Regions from separate parts of the Pseudomonas sp. WJP1 genome, predicted to be linked through region 1. Evidence: predicted binding sites of a transcription regulator. Region 1 holds the regulator's gene; each other region holds the start of a gene.

Region 1 (3,774 bases):
GCTCCTACAGGTCTAAAAACCCAAAAACCTAAAATTCTTAAATTCTAAAAACCTAGGCTGGATAACAAATCGTCCACATCGTCCTGACCGGACATAACGTCTTCTCTTTTATCGGCATGAATCTGCGGACCTTCACCCTTGGAGAGATGTTTTTGTGGATCTTTTTCTGCAAGCATCGCCGCACGGTCATGTTCGATGCCCGCAAAGCGGTCTACCTGACTGGCCATCAGCACGAGCTTGAGCAAGTTGCTTTCTACTTCGGTGACCAACTGGGTCACGCGCTTGATCACCTGGCCGGTGAGGTCCTGGTAATCCTGGGCAAGCAGAATGTCATTGAGATTGCTCGACACCGCACGGTTGTCCGCGCTGCTGCGCGCCAGGAAGCCGTCGACGCGCCGGGCCAACTCACGAAACTCTTCAGCCCCGACTTCGCGGCGCATGAAGCGGCCCCAGTCGGTGCTCAAGCCCTGGGCTTCGTCAGCCAGGCTGTTGACCAGCGGTGTGGCGTTTTCCACCAGGTCCATGGTGCGGTTGGCGGCGGCTTCGGTCAGCTTCACCACATACCCCAGGCGCTCGGTGGCGTCGGTGATCTGTGACACTTCCTCGGCTTGCGGCATGTGCGGGTCAATCTGGAAGTTGACGATCGCGCTATGCAGCTCGCGGGTGAGCTTGCCCACTTCCTGATACAGGCCGCGGTCACGGGTCTGGTTGAGCTCATGGATCAATTGCACAGCATCGCCGAACCTGCCCTTTTCAAGGCTCGCGACCAATTCGACGGCGTGTTTTTTCAGGGTCGATTCAAAATCGCCCTGGGATGATTCGTTATGCCCCATAGCTCCCCCGTGGCGCAGTTCAACCGATGCGTTCGAAAATCTTCTCGATTTTTTCTTTCAACGCCTGGGCCGTGAAGGGTTTGACGACATAGCCGTTTACGCCGGCCTGGGCCGCTTCGATGATCTGCTCGCGCTTGGCTTCGGCAGTCACCATCAGCACGGGCAGGTGCTTGAGCCTTTCATCGGCGCGCACGTGGCGCAGCAGATCGATACCGGTCATGCCAGGCATGTTCCAGTCCGTCACCAGAAAGTCGATGCTCCCGCTGTTGAGTACCGGAATGGCGGTAGTGCCATCGTCGGCCTCGACCGTGTTGGTGAACCCAAGGTCACGCAACAGGTTCTTGATGATCCGCCGCATCGTTGAGAAGTCATCAACGATGAGGATTTTCATGTTCTTGTCCAATTCGACCTCCAAGCAGACTAAAACGCGCCCAGCACCTGGACGCGCCATTTCAATCAATCTGGCGAAACACTTGATGACTGTTTGGGTTACAACGGATCGAGGCCGGCGCGGTTCATCACCCCACCAACCGCGTCGCAGTGCCCCCACACTGCCTTCAGCGCGCTCGCCACTCTCCCAGACGCCCCCGCAAACGGGCCGCGCACTGGCTGTGTAACTGGCTGACCCGGGATTCGCTGACCCCCAGGACCTCGCCGATTTCCTTGAGATTCAGTTCTTCGTCGTAGTACAGCGCCAACACCAATCGCTCACGCTCCGGCAAATTGGCGATCGCGTCCGCCAGCGCTGCCTGGAAGCGTTCATCTTCCAGATCGCGAGACGGTTCCAGATGAGCACTGGCGCCGTCCTCGTGCAGCCCTTCATGTTCGCCGTCCTGCAACAGGTCGTCGAAACTGAACAGGCGGCTGCCCAGGGTGTCGTTCAAAATCCCGTAGTAATCGTCAAGACTCAATTGGAGTTCGGCCGCAACTTCGTGATCTTTAGCGTCACGGCCGGTTTTCGCTTCAATCGAGCGAATGGCGTCGCTGACCATTCGCGTATTGCGGTGGACCGAACGAGGCGCCCAGTCACCCTTGCGCACTTCATCGAGCATGGCGCCGCGGATGCGGATGCCTGCGTAGGTCTCGAAACTGGCGCCTTTGCTGGCGTCGTATTTGGTCGATACTTCCAGCAGGCCGATCATCCCGGCCTGGATCAGGTCTTCGACCTGGACACTGGCCGGCAGACGCGCCAGCAAGTGATAGGCAATGCGTTTAACCAGCGGCGCGTAACGCTCGATCAGCTCGTACTGCGCGTTACGCGCCGATGCCTTGTAGAGGTTGTAACCGCTGGCGGTCATAGCACCGGTCCTGCCGTTTGTTGCACGAGGCGCTCGACGAAAAACTCCAGGTGCCCGCGCGGGTTGGCGGGCAACGGCCAGGTATCGACCTTCTGCGCGATCGCCTTGAATGCCAGCGAGCACTTGGAGCGCGGGAAGGCCTCGTAGACGGCGCGCTGCTTCTGCACGGCCTTGCGCACGCTTTCGTCGTAAGGCACCGCGCCGACGTATTGCAGGGCGACGTCGAGGAAGCGGTCGGTGACCTTGGTCAACTTGGCGAACAGGTTGCGCCCTTCCTGGGGGCTCTGCGCCATGTTGGCCAGCACGCGGAAACGGTTCATGCCGTAATCGCGGTTGAGCAACTTGATCAACGCATAGGCGTCAGTGATCGAGGTCGGCTCGTCGCACACCACCAGCAACACTTCCTGGGCCGCGCGCACGAAACTGACCACAGATTCACCAATGCCCGCCGCCGTGTCGATCACCAGCACGTCGAGATTGTCACCGATGTCGCTGAAGGCCTGGATCAGGCCGGCGTGCTGGGCCGGGCTCAAGTGGACCATGCTCTGGGTGCCGGACGCCGCGGGAACGATGCGGATGCCGCCGGGGCCCTGCAACAGTACGTCACGCAGTTCACAGCGGCCTTCGATCACATCGGCCAGGGTACGTTTGGGTGTCAGCCCCAACAGAACGTCGACGTTCGCCAGGCCCAGGTCGGCGTCCAGCAGCATGACGCGCCGGCCAAGCTCAGCCAAAGCCAGGGACAAGTTCACTGACACGTTAGTTTTGCCGACGCCACCTTTGCCGCCGGTCACCGCGATCACCTGTACAGGATGCATGCTGCCCATGTTATTTCTTTACCTTGTTCTGCATAGACGGGGCCACATAACTGGCTGCGCGTTCACAACCGGAACAATGCATGGCAGGCCATCGATGTAGGGTACAAAAACTATTCATTGTTACCTCAGCCAACCTGCTTGGTCGGACTGTGGTAGATATCAGCGAACATGTCAGCCATGGCCTCTTCGCTGGGTTCTTCCTGCATTTGCACGCTGACGGCCCGACTGACCAGTTGATGACGACGCGGCAGATGCAGATCATCCGGAATCCGCGGGCCATCGGTCAGGTAGGCCACCGGCAACTCATGGCTGATGGCCAGACTCAACACCTCGCCCAAGCTTGCCGTTTCATCCAGTTTAGTCAGGATGCAGCCAGCGAGCCCGCAACGCTTGTAACTGTGATAAGCGGCGGTTAGAACCTGTTTCTGGCTGGTGGTTGCCAGGACCAGATAATTTTTTGAGCGGATGCCTCGAGCGGCCAGGCTTTCGAGCTGCATGCGCAGGGCCGGGTCGCTGGCTTGCAGGCCGGCGGTATCGATCAGCACCACGCGCTTGCGCAACAAGGGATCCAGCGCCTGGACCAGCGACTGGTTCGGATCGACGTGGGTCACCGGCACATTGAGGATCCGCCCGAGGGTCTTGAGCTGTTCCTGGGCACCGATGCGGAAGCTGTCCATGCTCACCAGCGCAATGTTCTGCGCGCCGTACTTAAGCACGTAACGGGCCGCCAGCTTGGCCAATGTGGTGGTCTTGCCCATGCCGGCCGGGCCGACCATGGCGATTACACCGCCTTCTTCCAGCGGTTCCATTTCCGGCGTGACGATC
Region 2 (3,774 bases), 3.1 Mb from region 1:
CGGAATTTGGCCAGGAAATCATCGGCACCGACCTTCCTGACCATCGCCTGATTGAACACACCTGACAACGAAGTATGCAGGATGATGTGAAGCTTTTGCATTCGGGGGTCGTTGCGGATCTCGGCCGTGAGGGTGTATCCGTCCATTTCCGGCATCTCGATGTCGGAAATCATCATCAGGAACTCCTCCTCCGGCTTCTTGCCCTCGTCGACCAGCTTGCGCAGGTAATCCAGCGCTTGCCGACCGTCGTTCAACGCCACCACTTCAACACCGACCGTTTGCAGGCACCGGGTGACCTGCTTGCGCGCCACCGACGAGTCATCGACCGTCAGCACCCGCAAGGAGAGCGCCTTGTGCTGGGTTTCGACATCCACCACGCCAGCGGAAATCGCTTCCGGGGTGGGGGCCACTTCCGCCAGCACCTTCTCGACGTCGATGATTTCCACCAACTGGTTGTCGACCCGCGTCACAGCCGTCAGGTAGTGATCACGTCCCGTGCCCTTGGGTGGCGGATGAATCTCCTCCCAGTTCATGTTGACGATGCGCTCCACCGAGCGCACCAGGAATCCCTGGGTCTTGGTGTTGTACTCCGTGATGATCACGAAGGGGTTGTTCTTGTCCTTCAAGCCACCGGAGCCGGTCGCCATCGCCAGATCAAGGATCGGAATGGTCGCCCCCCGAATATTCGCCACGCCACACACGACAGGACTGGACTTGGGCATCAGCGTCAGTTTGGGGCATTGCAGCACCTCCCGCACCTTGAACACGTTGATCCCATACAGCTGCTGGCCGTCGAGACGGAACAACAGCAACTCGAGGCGATTCTGCCCCACCAGTTGCGTGCGCTGGTTTACCGAATCCATTACACCAGCCATGCCTGACTCCTACGCCAACGCTAAGTGTTGTTGCGACGCGCCTTCATCACTAAACGGCACGGCGCTTGCTTTTTATCTGTCATGAACACACAACCGACATTAATCCGACGCTTGACCACCCGCTGCCGCCAATGGCTGGGAGTGTTGTCGGCTGTTTGCCTGTTCAACGCTGGCAGCCCTGCCCTTGCTGACGCGGTTACCTTGCCTGACATGCTTATCGGCGTCACCCAGGGCTTTCTTGAATTCACCGTAGAGGACTATCTGGCGACGAGTCAAACCCAAGGACGCTATGAAATCGAGGTGAACCCGCTCGATCCACGCCTGCGCATGCCGATGTGCGACAAGGAATTGACAGCCACGTTGGAGAGCCCGGCCAAGCCTTTGGGCCGCGTAACGGTCAAGGTTCGCTGCGAGGGAGTATCGCCCTGGACAGTCTTCGTGCCCGCTCAAGTACGCCTGTTTCGCGAGGTTGTCACGACCACACGGCCACTACGCCGCGCAGGCATTGTCGAGCCACAGGACGTCATGCTTCGTGAGCGCGATATCAGCTTGCTCAACCAGGGTTATCTGACTGCCGTGGACCAGGCCATCGGGCAACGACTTACGCGACCAATGGTCAACGATCAGGTCATCAGCCTAGTGCACATCGAACAGGCGGAAGTGATACGCAAGGGCGACCAGGTGGTGATTACCGCCCGCAGTGGTACGCTCAGCGTACGAATGCCCGGCGAGGCACTGGCCGGTGGCGGCCTGAGCGAACAGATTCGGGTCAAGAACCTCAATTCCAAACGGGTCATCAAGGCACAGGTGATCGCGCCGGGCCAGGTGGAAGTGTCCATGTAGTGGCCTACTGCGGGTGAAGATGTGGCGCCGGCCTCGGCGGTCCCCTAAACTGTGTGCCAGGCACGGCAAGCGCTGGCGCGCGCAAGCTCATTTGATAATTGAGCCTAAAGTTTTTCAGGGAATGGCCGAAAACATGGCAAGCGTCCAAATCCCCAGAGGTTTTTTTACCATGGTCATCGATTTCAGCCGATTGAACAGCTCCCCGTCACTCACGGGCAGTACACGTACCAACGCCGCCAGGGAAACTGCCGAAACCGGTAAGCCTGCCGAGCTTACCCCCTCCGCCGAACAGGCCGGTACCGTCAAAAGCGGGGAATCGGTACACCTGAGCAATGAGGCGCAACAGTTGCAAAAGATCACCGATACGCTGCGCGATCAGCCTGTCGTCGACAAATCCCGCGTGGCTGAGTTGAAAGCAGCCATCGCCGATGGCAGCTATAAAGTCGACAGCAACCGCGTTGCCAGCAAACTGCTCAACTTCGAAGCCCAGCGCTAGGCCTCGGCCCGCGCCAGGCTTTTGGACGCTTAAACACCAAGGCCAGCCATGCACGACACTAATCTACTGCAACTGATCACCGACGACCTTGCTCCAGCGCAACACTTGCTGGAGTTACTGCACACCGAATCCCTCGCCTTGCATGGCCGCGACATGCCGTTGCTGGAAGATGTTCTGGCGCGCAAGCAGGCGATGATCATCCAGCTCGAACAGCATGGCCGCAAACGCAGTGAAATTCTTGCCAGCCTCAACCTGCCAGCCAACCGCAGCGGTCTGGAGCAACTGGCCAGTCAATCGAGCGTTGGCCAAGCGTTGCTGGCACAAAGCGATGTACTGACCGACCTTCTGGCTCAATGCCACGCCGCCAACGCCGACAATGGACAGTCGATCCAGGTACAGCAGGCCGCCACGGCCACCCAGCTGAGAATCCTTAATGGCGGTGAACAACCCGCGCTTTATGACGCCAGCGGATCATTCTCCAGGCTTGTGAAACCACGCCCGCTCAGTCAGGCTTAAGCCTGTCGATAAGCACGCTCTATCAAGACGCGAAACATGCTGGCAAAATGCCGCCTGCCGTAGTCAAAATTTGTCTGGAGATTGATTAACCGTGTCCAATGCCTTAAATGCGGAAGATGCTCCGCAGCCACCCAAGGTGCTCAGCACGCCCCTGGAAATCTCCGGCAATTTGCGCCAGCTGCTAGACAGCCATGACCCTTTGATCATCACGTTCCACGAGCGCAGCCAGCGCTTCCAGAGCTATCTGGTGGATCTTGATCGTGAACGCAACATGATTGCCCTGGACGAAATGATTCCCCGCGATGGCGAGCGTTTCCTGCTGGCCGGCGAAGCCTTCAAGGTCGAAGGTTTTCATGAAGGCGTGCGCATTGCGTGGGAAAGCAATGGCCCGTTGACCATCGACGAGTCCAACGGCAGCCGTTGCTACCGTGGCACCCTGCCCGATGAAGTCGTCTACCACCAGCGCCGCAATGCATTCCGTGCCGCCTTGAAACTGGCCCAACTGGTCAACGTCAATCTGGACGGTGAAAAACTCAAGGCATCGATCAGCGGCAAGCTGCTGGACATCTCCGCCACTGGCTGCAAGTTGCGCTTCGATGGCGACATCACCGGCAGCCTGCAACTGGGTCAGGTTTATGACCGCTTCAACGCCGACCTGCCCTTCGGCAAAATGACGGCACCGGTTGAACTGCGTTACCTGCACTTTGAAGAAAAGATCTCCACCACCTTTGCCGGCGTTCGCTTCCACAACATGAGCGGGCTGGTGCAACGTCAGGTCGAGCGCTTCGTCTACCAGCTGCAACGAGAAGCGCGGCGCTTCGACAAAGACGACTTCTGAGACAACGCTTCAAGCAAAAAACGGGCAGCCCCTGGCGGTGACTGCCCGTTTTTTTTTGCCTGAATGTCAGGGCCTGGCTTCGGTAAAACTCTGCTCTCTGCCCGAATCCGGTTCTTGCGGAGGCTGATCGATTTCCGGTTCCGGCTCCGGGCTCGGCTCGGAAGGAAGCGGATTTTGCATCTGGTCCTGCACCACCTGCTCGTCCA
Region 3 (3,774 bases), 2.8 Mb from region 1:
CTTCGTTTGCCCGTCGGAGCTGATCGCTCTGGACAACCGCATGTCCGAGTTCAAGGCGCGCAATGTTGAAGTGGTCGCTGTGTCGATCGACTCGCACTTCACCCACAACGCCTGGCGCAACACCCCGGTAAACGATGGTGGTATCGGCGCAGTTCGTTACACCATGGCTGCCGACATCAAGCAGGAAATCATGAAGGCCTACGACGTTCAGTCCGCTGACGGCGTTGCTTTCCGTGGCGCATTCCTGATCGACGACAAAGGCGTTGTCCGCTCGCAGATCATCAACGACCTGCCGCTGGGCCGTAACATGGAAGAGCTGCTGCGTCTGGTCGACGCCCTGCAATTCCACGAAGAGCACGGCGAAGTTTGCCCTGCCAACTGGAAAAAAGGCGACAAAGGCATGAACGCTTCGCCAGAAGGCGTTGCGGCTTACCTGACCGAGCACGCTGCTGCGCTGTAAGGCACACGCTCCTGCTATAAAAAGCAGGTACAAAAAAACCGGCCTCTGAGGCCGGTTTTTTTATGGGTGGGATTCAATCCGCGAATGTATCAATCGCCGAAATCTTCCCAACCGCCCATTTGTTTCCAGCGATTGACGATGCCGCAGAACAGCTCGGCAGTCTTCTCGGTGTCGTAGCGAGCCGAGTGCGCCTCGCGACCGTCGAAGTCGATGTCGGCGGCCTGGCAGGCCTTGGCCAGCACGGTCTGGCCATAAGCCAGGCCCGCGAGCGTTGCGGTATCGAAACTGGAGAATGGATGGAACGGGTTGCGCTTCATGTCCAGGCGCGCAACCGCGGCATTGAGGAAGCCCAGGTCGAAGCTGCTGTTGTGCCCAACCAGGATCGCCCGTTTGCAGCCATTGGCCTTGAGCGCCTTACGCACGCCGCGGAAGATATCGTTCAGCGCCGCTTCTTCACTCACAGCCATGCGCAGCGGGTGATCGAGCTTGATCCCGGTAAATTCCAGGGCTGCCGCTTCGATGTTCGCGCCTTCAAAAGGCTCGACCCGGAAGAAGTAGGTGTGATCGGGGTACACAAAACCCTTTTCATCCATGGCGATCGTCGTTGCAGCGATTTCCAGCAAGGCGTCGGTGGCCGAGTTGAAACCACCGGTTTCTACGTCGACGACAACTGGCAAGTAGCCACGAAACCTGGCGGCCATTGGATGACGGGAACCGCCGCCACCGCCTTGACCTTCCTGTTCGTCGTCGAAATGGTCTTCACTCACGCGTGTTCCTCCAGCAGGCGCCAGCGCAGTTTTTCACCGGCGCGCAGCGGGATAACGGTCAGCTCGCCAAACGGCAGGCTGGTTGGGGCGGTCCATTCTTCGCGGACCAGGGTAATGCGATCGGTGTTTGCAGGCAGGCCATAGAAGCGCGGGCCGTTGAGGCTGGCGAAGGCTTCGAGCTTGTCCAGCGCATTGCGCTGTTCGAAGGCTTCGGCGTACATCTCAATTGCCGCATAGGCGGTGTAGCAGCCGGCGCAGCCGCAAGCGGCCTCTTTGGCGTGCTGGGCGTGGGGCGCCGAGTCGGTGCCGAGGAAGAACTTTTCGCTGCCGCTGGTGGCGGCGTCGAGCAGGGCTTCCTGGTGCGTATTGCGCTTGAGGATCGGCAAGCAGTAAAAGTGCGGTCGAATTCCGCCCACCAGCATGTGGTTGCGGTTGTACAGCAGGTGGTGCGCGGTGATGGTTGCGCCAACGTTGGCCGAAGCCGAGTTGACGAACTGCACGGCGTCGGCGGTGGTGATGTGTTCGAACACCACTTTGAGCGTCGGGAAACGCTCGACCACACGACGCATGTGCTCATCGATGAAGATTTTTTCGCGGTCGAACACGTCGACATCGCCGCGGGTGACTTCACCGTGGATCAACAAAGGCATCCCGACTTCGGCCATGGCCTCGAGTGCAGGGAAGATCTTGTCGATGCTGGTGACGCCAGAGTCCGAGTTGGTGGTCGCGCCGGCCGGGTACAGCTTGGCGGCGTGAATGAAACCGCTGGCCTTGGCCTCGCGAATTTCTTCAGGCTGGGTGCGGTCGGTGAGGTACAGCACCATCAGCGGTTCGAACTGGCTGCCGGCCGGGCGGGCAGCGAGAATCCGCTGGCGATAGCCGTCGGCTTCAGCCGCGTTGCGCACCGGTGGTACCAGGTTGGGCATGATGATGGCGCGGCCAAAGGTGCGCGCAACATCCGCGACGGTATTGGTCAACACGGCACCATCGCGAAGATGAATATGCCAGTCGTCGGGACGCAGCAGGGTCAGGCGGTCGGACATGAGGGGATTCCAGGCGGGTCAAACTCAAGGGAATGCTACCGGAAAAGACTCTTGCAGGCACCCGCTATCAAGTTTTACGGGAAGCTTCCGATATCCAACAGGTATGCCGTAAACATCTGTGTGTCGGTCTTTTTGTTGTAGAAGCCAGTGGAGCCTCCCGTGCGCCAGCGTTATTTAGCCTTGCTCAGTGTGTTTGCCAGCCTTCCCGCCATGGCGCTCACTTTCCAGACTCGCCTGGAGAGCATCGAGTGGACGGTCGAAGGCGACAAATTCGAGTGCCGGCTGATTCAACCGATCACCGATTTCGGCTCGGGTGAATTCGTGCGGCGCGCAGGCGAACAGGCGACGTTTCGTTTGAATGCCTACAACGCAATGCTGGGCGGCGGTTCTGCCACCTTGCTGGCGGCCGCTGCACCCTGGCAGCCGGGGCGCGGTGATATCAACCTGGGCACGGTACGGATCGGTAGCGGCAATGTCCTGTTCAACAGCTCGCAGGCCCAGGCCGGACGCTTGATCAGCGGCCTGATGGACGGACGCAGTCCGGTAGTCCGGCACTCCTCGGGCGATGGCCGGGTGTCGGAGGTGCGCTTGCTGCCGGTCAAGTTCAACAAGGCATTTGCCGACTATCAGGGCTGTGTGGCCAAATTGCTGCCGCAGAACTTCGATCAGGTGAAGCAATCCCAGGTCGGCTTCCCCGGAGGCGGCATCGATCTGGACGGGGCCGCCAAGGCCAGGTTGCAAGTGATGCTGGAATACATGAAGGCCGATCCGACGGTCAATCGCATCGAACTGGACGGCCACTCCGATAACAGCGGCAACCGCCTGACCAACCGTGACCTGTCACGGCGAAGGGCGCTGGCGGTGATGGAGTTCTTCAAGGCCAACGGCATCCAGGAATCGCAGATCACCCTGCGTTTCCATGGCGAACGCTATCCGCTGGCACCCAATACCAGCAACGTTAACCGAGCGAAAAACCGCCGGGTAGCGATACGCCTGGAGCGCGGAGCCCCCGCAGAGCAGGTGGCCCCTCAAGCGACGAAGCCCGCCGCTTCGGCAACCTCCTGACCCTTAGGTCATCGTCGCGCTCTCGACATAATCTGTCGCTTCGTCGTCATAAGCTGTCGCGCCACTGTAAATTATTCTGTATGGGCGGTAGACTTGACGGCTTTCCGTAGAACCCCGTGGAGTGATGGCATGGCGGACGTAAACAAGGTCGTTCTGGCGTATTCCGGCGGCCTGGACACTTCGGTGATCCTCAAGTGGCTGCAGGATACTTATAACTGTGAAGTGGTGACCTTCACCGCTGACCTGGGTCAGGGCGAAGAGGTCGAACCTGCACGTGCCAAGGCTCAAGCCATGGGCGTGAAAGAGATCTACATCGACGACTTGCGCGAAGAGTTCGTGCGCGATTTCGTTTTCCCGATGTTCCGCGCCAACACCGTTTACGAAGGCGAGTACCTGCTGGGTACTTCCATCGCTCGTCCGTTGATCGCCAAACGCCTGA
Region 4 (3,774 bases), 1.2 Mb from region 1:
CTGTGGCCAATGACGTCCAGCAGCCAGATAAAGCGTCCGGCCCAACCGCCGCCTTCGTCGTCATAGACGACATAGACGGCATCGGGATTGTGCCCCAGCTCTCCAAACAAGGTTTCGAGTGCTGCCTGCGGCGGCATCAGTCCTGGGGCGGGCGCCTGCCCCAGTTGCGTGCGTTTAGGATCGACAAAGCGCGCGCCGGGAATGTGCCCTTCGGCGTAGCGGGCGGGGCTGGTCAAGTCCACCAGGATCAGTTCGCGGGCGTCGAGACGAGGGAGCAAGTCGCTCGGCTCGATCACCAGCGGCAAGCCAGAGAAGTCAGACATGTGAGGTCTCCAGAGCACAAAAGGGGGGATTGTAGCGCAGCCTTATTGGCCGCGCTGGCTAAAGCTGTGCAGCGCTTTTTCGATGCATTGTGCGGTTTTGCCGAAGGCTTGCACGGTGATGTCCGAGAACGGCCCGCCACCCTGGTCTGCCACGACGATCATGATCACCCGCCCATTGTTGAGCAGCGAGCGCAGCAACAGGTGTTCGCCGCTGAACTGGTTGCGCAGGTTGTTGGGCAGCAACGCGGAAAATTGCGCGTTGTTCTGGGGCGTAAGGCGTACCTGGGCCTGTTGCGAGAGCAGGCGTTGCAGCACGGCGCTTTGACTGACGACAAAGTTCAGGCCGGCCACTTCGTCAGGCAAGCCGGCGGTCTGGTGCACGCGCAGCTGTGAGTGGGTGCGGTCGGCCATCAGGATCATCACCCTGCGCATGCCACAGGCAACCAGTGCGTCGCGGGCAGAGGTGGTCAGGTGGATGGCATTGGTGAAGCGACTCGGCTCGAGCAGCAACTCGGCGCATTGCTTGCGCCACTTTGCCAGGTCTTCGGCGGTGGGGGCCGGGGCTGGCTGCAAACCGGCATGCACCGGGTTCGTGCCCCATGGCCAGATCAGCGCGACAGCGGGATGCCAGAGGTCGGGCATGGCGTGGTTACGCGCACTGTTGGCGGCTTGCTGGTGCAGTTGTTGTTGCACCTGGTCCATCGGTATTTGCAGGTAGAGGCTGGTCAGGTACTGCCAGCGCTCACTGTGCGGACTGTCCCAGGCCTGGTGCGCCGAGAGCGCCAGCCCGTTGGCCAACAGCACCGTGTTGGCCGGTTGATTGAGCCAGCGGCGCAGGGTCGGGTCGTCATCCAGACGGTTCTGCTGGCGGAGCGGATGCTCGCTGTCACGGGCAATGCGCAGGACTTTGACCAGCTCCCGTTGCTCGGTGAGCAGCAGACGATAGCCCTGTTGCACCCAGATCGGCAGGTGCCACAGGTTCACCAGGGCCAGGCCGATTTCCAGCAGGCGGGCGCCGAACAGTTGCTTTTCGACGGTGCGCGCCGATTCGCCTTTATGAATGACCCGCAGCTCCCAGTCTTCGAGCAGGTGCGGATGCGTCAGGGCCAGCGGCCACAACGGCGACAGAAACAGCAGGCTGCCCCAATGGATGTCCTGCCACAGGCGCGCCAGGCGGCTGGCAAAAAAACCGTTGGCCTGTTGGCTGGCGTGCTGGCTGATCAGCTGCAACTGGCGCAGGGCTTTCGGAATCTCGCCCTGGGGCACGGCGGGCAGTCGCGCGAGCAGCTCCTCGGTGCGCTTCAAGCCGAGGCGATTGATGGCGACCTCAAGGTTTTCCGCCGGCTCGGTCATGCCGCCATGGTTGTACCGGTTGGCCTCGCGAATCACGCTTAAGGCCAGGGCTGGACTGTCCTGCATCAGGTCGGCGATCTTGCGCACAGAACTGTGGCTGTCGCGCAGGGCCCGGCAGACACGGTCATGACTGGCCTGTGGAACCGGCAGGCGCACGCCGTCGAGAAGCTTGGTCCAGCCTTCGAGCGTGGTCGGTATTGGCGTGGGGGCGTTCGTTTGTCTAGCCATGTCTGGAGGCGATCATCGTCAACAATACCTGTGCCCTGAGGGGGTCAAATTAGCTTTTCGCCTGAACTGGCTATAGTCTGGCGCAGTTTTGCCGATAAGTAGAAGAAGAGATTTTTTAACTTCCGAATATGACCTTGAACCCGACTCAGTAAGTGCTCTCCTACCTATGGCTAAAATTATCGGCATCATCGTCGTATTCGCGAGCGTGCTCGGCGGATACGTGCTCTCCCATGGCAAGATTGCCGCCCTGATCCAGCCTTTCGAGGTCATGATCATCGGTGGTGCGGCCCTTGGTGCATTCCTGCAGGCCAACCCCGGCTACATGACCATGCACGTGCTCAAGAAGTCCCTGAGCATGTTCGGTTCACGTTTCAGCCATGCCTTCTATCTTGAAGTGCTGGGCCTGATCTACGAGATTCTCAACAAGAGCCGCCGCGAAGGCATGATGGCCATCGAAGCGGACATCGAAGATGCCGCGGCGAGCCCGATCTTCGCCAAGTACCCGACGGTCCTCAAGGATGAGCGCATGACCGCGTTCATCTGTGACTACCTGCGCATCATGTCCTCCGGCAACATGGCCCCCCATGAACTGGAGGGCCTGTTCGACATGGAGCTCTACAGCCTCAAGGAAGACCTGGAGCACCCGTCCCACGCGGTTAACGGTATCGCCGACGCCATGCCCGGTTTCGGTATCGTCGCGGCGGTCCTGGGTATCGTGGTGACCATGGCCTCGCTGGGTGAGGGCGACCAGAAGTCCATCGGCCTGCACGTCGGTGCGGCACTGGTCGGTACCTTCTTCGGTATTCTCGCGGCCTATGGCTTCTTCGGCCCGCTGGCGCACTCCCTGGCCCACGATGCCAAGGAAGAACTGAACGTCTACGAAGCCATCAAGGCCTCGCTGGTGGCTTCCGCTTCCGGCATGCCGCCATCGCTGGCCGTGGAGTTCGGGCGCAAGGTCCTGTACCCGGCGCACCGTCCGAGCTTCGCCGAGCTGGAACAAGCGGTTCGCGGTCGATAGTGCTTTGTTTCGCAAATACGTTCCTTTTTTGGCGAGTGACTGTTGTTGCCAGACAAGGCGCCGCGACGAGTCATAGCTCGCTATGGCGAGGAGCGGCAACGCCGTATGGCGACAACAGGCACCGTCAAAAAGGAACAGTATTTGTGAGACAGAGCACTCTCCATGGAAAATAATCAGCCGATAATCATCAAGCGCGTCAAGCGCATCGCCGGCGGGCATCACGGGGGCGCCTGGAAAATCGCCTTCGCCGACTTCGCCACGGCGATGATGGCGTTCTTCCTGGTGTTGTGGCTGCTGTCCACCGCCACCCCGGAACAGAAGATCGCCATCGCCGGCTACTTCAAGGACCCGATCGGCTTCTCCGAAAGTGGCACGCCGTACATCATCGATCTGGGCGGCACGCCGACCATGGCCCCGGAAAACACCCTCAACCCCGAGGTGAAGACCCAGCCGCAGCCGGACAAGGTGACGGTCGACGTCGAGCAGGTCGAAGGCATGGCCGAGATGGTGGAGAAGGAGCGCCTGGAACTGCTGCTGCAAGAGCTGCAGAACAAGGTCGAAGAGAACCCGCAACTGCAGAAATTCAAAGACCAGATCCTGTTCGAGATCACCCCGGACGGTTTGCGTATCCAGATCGTGGACGCCGAGAACCGGCCGATGTTCGACTCAGGCTCAGCCCGCCTGAAACCCTATTTCGAAGACATCCTGCTGGCCATGGCCGACACCATCAAGGCCGTGCCGAACAAGATCAGCATCAGCGGCCATACCGATGCCAAGCCGTACAGCGGCACCGGTGAGTTCGGCAACTGGGAGCTTTCGGCCAACCGTGCCAACGCCGCGCGCCGTGCGTTG

Evidence for each region. Region 1 encodes FliA, which starts transcription of late flagellar genes. Its sites were predicted from a motif close to CTAAAGTTTNNNNNNNNNNNGCCGNTAA; they were not measured.
Region 2: a site for FliA is predicted at 1,823-1,850, ahead of flgM (flagellar biosynthesis anti-sigma factor FlgM). Genes of this name have one in related genera too.
Region 3: a site for FliA is predicted at 2,337-2,364, ahead of OH720_RS26555 (flagellar protein MotY). Genes of this name have one in related genera too.
Region 4: a site for FliA is predicted at 1,975-2,002, ahead of motA (flagellar motor stator protein MotA). Genes of this name have one in related genera too.

The regions. Positions count from the first base shown of each region.
Region 1 covers NZ_CP110128.1:1,759,339-1,763,112, reverse strand. Annotated here, with positions in the region: gene OH720_RS08030 (protein phosphatase CheZ) at 45-833, opposite strand; gene OH720_RS08025 (chemotaxis response regulator CheY) at 853-1,224, opposite strand; gene fliA (RNA polymerase sigma factor FliA) at 1,391-2,131, opposite strand; gene fleN (flagellar synthesis regulator FleN) at 2,128-2,958, opposite strand; gene flhF (flagellar biosynthesis protein FlhF) at 3,075-3,774, opposite strand, start outside.
Region 2 covers NZ_CP110128.1:5,634,844-5,638,617, forward strand. Annotated here, with positions in the region: gene OH720_RS25270 (chemotaxis protein CheV) at 1-875, opposite strand, end outside; gene flgA (flagellar basal body P-ring formation chaperone FlgA) at 957-1,718, shown strand; gene flgM (flagellar biosynthesis anti-sigma factor FlgM) at 1,888-2,214, shown strand; gene OH720_RS25285 (flagella synthesis protein FlgN) at 2,263-2,730, shown strand; gene OH720_RS25290 (flagellar brake protein) at 2,822-3,568, shown strand; gene OH720_RS25295 (MFS transporter) at 3,635-3,774, opposite strand, start outside.
Region 3 covers NZ_CP110128.1:5,920,395-5,924,168, reverse strand. Annotated here, with positions in the region: gene OH720_RS26570 (peroxiredoxin) at 1-460, shown strand, start outside; gene rnt (ribonuclease T) at 550-1,227, opposite strand; gene pyrC (dihydroorotase) at 1,224-2,270, opposite strand; gene OH720_RS26555 (flagellar protein MotY) at 2,430-3,335, shown strand; gene OH720_RS26550 (argininosuccinate synthase) at 3,465-3,774, shown strand, end outside.
Region 4 covers NZ_CP110128.1:526,004-529,777, forward strand. Annotated here, with positions in the region: gene rhdA (thiosulfate sulfurtransferase) at 1-323, opposite strand, end outside; gene OH720_RS02345 (HDOD domain-containing protein) at 366-1,904, opposite strand; gene motA (flagellar motor stator protein MotA) at 2,071-2,922, shown strand; gene motB (flagellar motor protein MotB) at 3,085-3,774, shown strand, end outside.